Regions from separate parts of the Comamonas sp. GW821-FHT11H03 genome, predicted to be linked through region 1. Evidence: riboswitches for the same ligand, from Rfam matches in the RefSeq annotation. Region 1 holds a riboswitch; the other holds the start of a gene.

What was found. A riboswitch is a leader RNA that binds a small molecule or an ion and turns the genes downstream of it on or off. The one in region 1 is predicted to bind S-adenosylhomocysteine.
Region 2: linked by a shared signal. The riboswitch ahead of ahcY (adenosylhomocysteinase) and the one ahead of metH (methionine synthase) in region 1 are both predicted to bind S-adenosylhomocysteine.

Annotation. Positions count from the first base shown of each region.
Region 1 is NZ_JBXARF010000009.1:97,244-99,698, reverse strand. It holds gene metH (methionine synthase) at 1-1,156, opposite strand, end outside; S-adenosyl-L-homocysteine riboswitch at 1,193-1,302, opposite strand; gene gltS (sodium/glutamate symporter) at 1,723-2,455, shown strand, end outside.
Region 2 is NZ_JBXARF010000002.1:75,880-78,334, reverse strand. It holds gene ahcY (adenosylhomocysteinase) at 1-897, opposite strand, end outside; S-adenosyl-L-homocysteine riboswitch at 973-1,070, opposite strand; gene AC1RTQ_RS04860 (response regulator) at 1,089-1,796, opposite strand; gene AC1RTQ_RS04855 (DUF4118 domain-containing protein) at 1,831-2,455, opposite strand, start outside.

The DNA.
Region 1 (2,455 bases):
CGCCGACGATATTCATGCCGTCCATGAGCGGGCCTTCGATCACGTGCAGCGGGCGGCCTCCGCCCTGCACCACGATCTGCTGGTAGGCCTCTTCGGTGTCTTCGGTGATGAAGTCGGTGATGCCGTGCACCAAGGCATGCGACAGACGCTCGCCCACGGTCTTCGGTGCCTCGGGCGTGCCGCGCCATTCGAGCTTCTTGCTGTCGTCCTTGGCCGCGCCCTTGGCGCTGTCGGCGATCTCCAGCAGGCGCTCGGCCGCATCGGGGCGGCGGTTGAGCACCACGTCCTCCACGCGCTCGCGCAGCTGGGGCTCCAGGTCATCGTACACACCGACCATGCCGGCATTGACGATGCCCATGTCCATGCCTGCCCCAATCGCGTGATAGAGGAACACCGTGTGGATGGCCTCGCGCACGGGGTCGTTGCCACGGAATGAGAACGAGACATTGGAGACGCCGCCCGAGACCTTCGCGCCGGGCAGGTTCTGCTTGATCCAGCGCACGGCCTCGATGAAATCGACGCCGTAGTTGTTGTGCTCTTCGATGCCGGTGGCCACGGCAAAGATGTTGGGGTCGAAGATGATGTCCTCGGGCGGGAAGCCCACTTCATCAACCAGAATGCGGTAGGCGCGTTCGCAGATCTCGATCTTGCGAGCAAAGGTGTCGGCCTGGCCTTTTTCGTCAAACGCCATCACCACGGCGGCAGCGCCATAGCGCTTGACCAGCTTGGCGTGCTTCTTGAATTCCTCGACGCCCTCCTTCATGGAGATCGAGTTGACGATGCCCTTGCCCTGCAGGCAGCGCAGGCCGGCTTCGATCACATCCCACTTGGAGCTGTCCACCATCACCGGCACCTTGGCGATATCGGGCTCGGAGGCAATCAGATTCAGAAAGCGCACCATGGCGGCCTTGCTGTCCAGCATGGCCTCGTCCATGTTCACATCGATCACCTGGGCGCCGTTTTCCACCTGCTGGCGCGCCACGGCCAGCGCCTCCTCGTACTGCTCATTCAGGATCAGGCGCGCAAAGGCCTTGGAGCCGGTGACGTTGGTGCGCTCGCCCACGTTGACGAACAGCGTCTCATCGCCGATGAAGACGGGCTCCAGGCCCGACAGGCGCATGGGAGGAATGGCAGTGGAAGGGATAGCAGCGGACATCAGCTCACCTGTGTGAAAACCAGAAACAGAATCGAAAACAGGTGAGCGCCGTTGGGAGTGCAGGCAGATCGCCAACCGGATCTGCGACCCCGAGCCTGACGGGTCAAACATCTCAGGGATGACCTGCTGCAGCGCTCCTCGGGGTGAAGCCCGTCATTCTACGGCGAGGGCAGGCAATCGGGGCGTCAAGGCGCTTTGCCCCGCGGCTGTGCAGGCGGGCTCTTTGCGAATGGCTATAGCAGATTCGACTTTCCACACCCCAAAAACAGGAGCAGGGCAAAAGGTAATTTCGCAAAACACGAATGCAACCATCTCATTTCAAGCATATTCCCGACATGGTGCACATTCGCAGGGAATGGAGCGCACCGCTTTCCTGCTCTCAGGCAGCCCGGCACCGACGGGTCCGCTTGCCATGAGTGGACAAGCACCTACAGCCCCTATCTTTGAGTCTTTGGCACCATCAACAGCAAATGTCTGGTCCATGTGCTCAGCCGTGCACCGCCGAATGGCCAGCCATGACCGGGCAGGCCCTTCGGCCGTTGCATGGAACCACCCAGGAGATCTTCATGAACGTGACCTTCGGCGCGTACTACACCCTCATCATGGCCGTGCTTGTGCTCATGCTTGGCAAGCTCATGACAAGACATATCCGCTTTCTGCGCGACTTCAATATTCCCGAGCCTGTCGCCGGCGGCCTGGTCGTGGCGGCCATCATCTTCATGCTGCATCAGACCACGGGACTGGCGCTGAGCTTCGAAGCAAGCCTGCAGTCGGCGTTCATGCTGGTGTTCTTCTCCTCCATCGGCCTGAGCGCGAACTTCGCCAAGCTGCGTGAGGGCGGCTCCTCGCTGTTACTCTTCCTGGGTGTGATCGCCGTCTTCATCATGATGCAGAACATCGTGGGCGTGAGTCTGGCTTCCTTGCTGGGGCTGGATCCGCTGATCGGCCTGGTCGCGGGCTCCATCACGCTGGTGGGCGGTCACGGTACGGCCGGTGCCTGGGGCTCGGTGCTGGAAAACCAATACGGTCTCACGGGAGCCACCACCCTGGGCATTGCCTGCGCCACTTTCGGTCTGGTCATCGGCGGCCTGGTGGGCGGCCCGCTGGCCAAGCGGCTGATCACGCGCCATCAACTGGCCCAGCCGCTGACCGATTCCGAGCAGCTGCGCGCCGATGCGCCCACCGTGAGCGAAGGCAGCGCGGTCGCCAACTTCGAGTCGCCCAACAAGGCACCGCGCCTGATCACGGCCGATGCGGCGGTGGAGACACTGGCCCTCTTCGCGGGCTGCCTGGCCTTTG
Region 2 (2,455 bases), on a different contig from region 1:
CATGGCGGCCTGCAGGGCATTGATGGGGTCGATCTCGGTCACCCACACTTGAGCGCGCAGCGCAGACAGCGCCTGGGCGCAGCCCTTGCCCACGTCGCCATAACCGGCGACCACGGCAACCTTGCCGGCGATCATCACGTCGGTGGCGCGCTTGATGCCGTCCACCAGCGATTCGCGGCAGCCGTACAGGTTGTCGAACTTGGACTTGGTCACCGAGTCATTCACATTGATCGCGCGGAACAGCAGGCTGCCGTTGGCAGACATTTCGTTCAGGCGGTGCACGCCAGTGGTGGTTTCTTCGGTCACGCCCAGGATCTGGGCCGACTTGCGGCTGTACCAGGTGGGGTCCACGGCCAGCTTGGCCTTGATGGCGGCGAAGACGATGCGCTCTTCTTCCGAGCCGGGGTTGGCCAGCACGGACAGGTCCTTCTCGGCGCGCTTGCCCAGGTGCATGAGCATGGTGGCATCGCCGCCGTCATCCAGGATCATGTTGGGGCCTTCGCCTTCGGTGCCGGCGGCGCCGAATTCAAAGATGCTGTGGGTGTAGTTCCAGTAGTCTTCCAGCGACTCGCCCTTGATGGCGTAGACAGGCACGCCGGTTTCGGCGATGGCAGCTGCTGCATGGTCCTGGGTCGAGAAGATGTTGCACGAAGCCCAGCGCACTTGTGCGCCCAGAGCCGTCAGCGTCTCGATCAGCACGGCCGTCTGGATGGTCATGTGCAGCGAGCCGGTGATGCGCGCGCCCTTCAGGGGCTGGGCAGCGGCGAACTCTTCACGCACAGCCATCAGGCCGGGCATTTCGGTTTCGGCGATCCTGATTTCCTTGCGGCCCCAGGCAGCCAGGGAAATATCGGTAATGGCCGAATCAGCGGGGTTGAAGCGCACGGCAGCGTTCATGGTTTTCTCCAAATCTTGAATGAAAAACCACGTTCTGCAGCAGAGGGGGAATGAACCGGCTCACCGCACAGAAAGCGTGGGCGAGCGTCGTTGCGGGATGAAATCCGAGCCTCACGCCCCGCGCAGACCAGCTCATGGCTGGCCGGGGGAACGCTGCAACGCTCCTCGGATGGACGGCGATTATAAAGGAATCAGCCTTCCAGGCCCACCAAGCGATAACCGACTTGCAACTCGGTTACCAGATGCCGGGGCTGGGCCGGATCGCTCTCTATCTTCTGGCGCAGGTTGGCCATGTGCACGCGCAGATAGTGAGGGCGGTCCAGATACTCCGCCCCCCAGACCTGCAGCAGCAGCTGGCGATGCGTCAGCACCTTGCCATGACCGGCAATCAGCGTCGCCAGCAGACGAAACTCAATGGGTGTGAGGTGCACGGCCACTCCGTCACGCTTGACATCGTGCGCCGCCAGATCCACCACCACCGTGCCGAAACGCGCACAGTTGCCGGGCTTGTCTGCCCCCGATGCCTGCTGGCGGCGGCGCAGCATCACGCGCAACCTGGCCAGCAGCTCCGGCACGCCAAAGGGCTTGGTCAGGTAGTCATCGGCCCCGGCATCCAGCGCCGCCACCTTCTCCTCTTCCCGCTCGCGCGCGGACAGGATCAGAATCGGCAACTGGCTCCAGCTGCGCAGCTCGGCAATCACGGTCTTGCCATCCGCATCGGGCAGCCCCAGGTCCAGCACGACGGCGTCGGGCTGGCGGCTGGCGGCCTCGATCAGGCCGCGCCTGGCGGTTTCGGACTCGAACACCTGCCAGCCTTCGTCCTCCAATGCCAGTCGCACAAAGCGGCGGATGCTGGCGTCGTCTTCAATCAGCAGGATGCGGGGGGCGGTGCTCGTCATGTCGGAGTTTCAATGGATGCACGGGATTGTCGGCTCATTCGTCCATGGCCGGTTGCTCGGGCACGGGCAGGTGCACGCTGAAAATGGTGCCCGGCCCGGGGTCTGCCGCCGCGACCCGCAATCTGCCGCCATGGGCTTGCACAATGCGCTGAGCCAGAGCCAGCCCGAGCCCCATGCCGAACACGGCACTCTCTGCCTGCCCACGCGTGAACGGCTCGAACAGTTGCTCGGGGGACAGATGCACTGGCAGGCCCGGCCCCGCGTCCTGCACGCTCAGCACACAGTCGCCATCGGCCACGCTCGCTGTCACGGTGATCGTCGTGCCTTCGGGCGTGTACTTGATGGCGTTGTCCAGCAGATTGACCAGCACACGCTCCATCAGCACGGCATCGAGCTGCAGCAAAGGCAGATCGGCCGGCAGCGAGGTCTGCAGCACATGAGCGGCCAGTCGCTCGCGCATCTGCGCCAGCGCGCTGCCCACCAGCTCGTCCACCGGCAGCCATTCGCGCTTGAGCTGCACGCCGCCTTGTTGCAGGCGCGCCATGGCCAGCAGGTTGTCCACCAGTTGCTGCAGCGCCTGTGCCTGATTGCGGATCTGCACCAGCATGTGATGCGCCGGCCCCTGGGGCGCATGCGGCAAGGCCGCCTGGGCCGCGCCC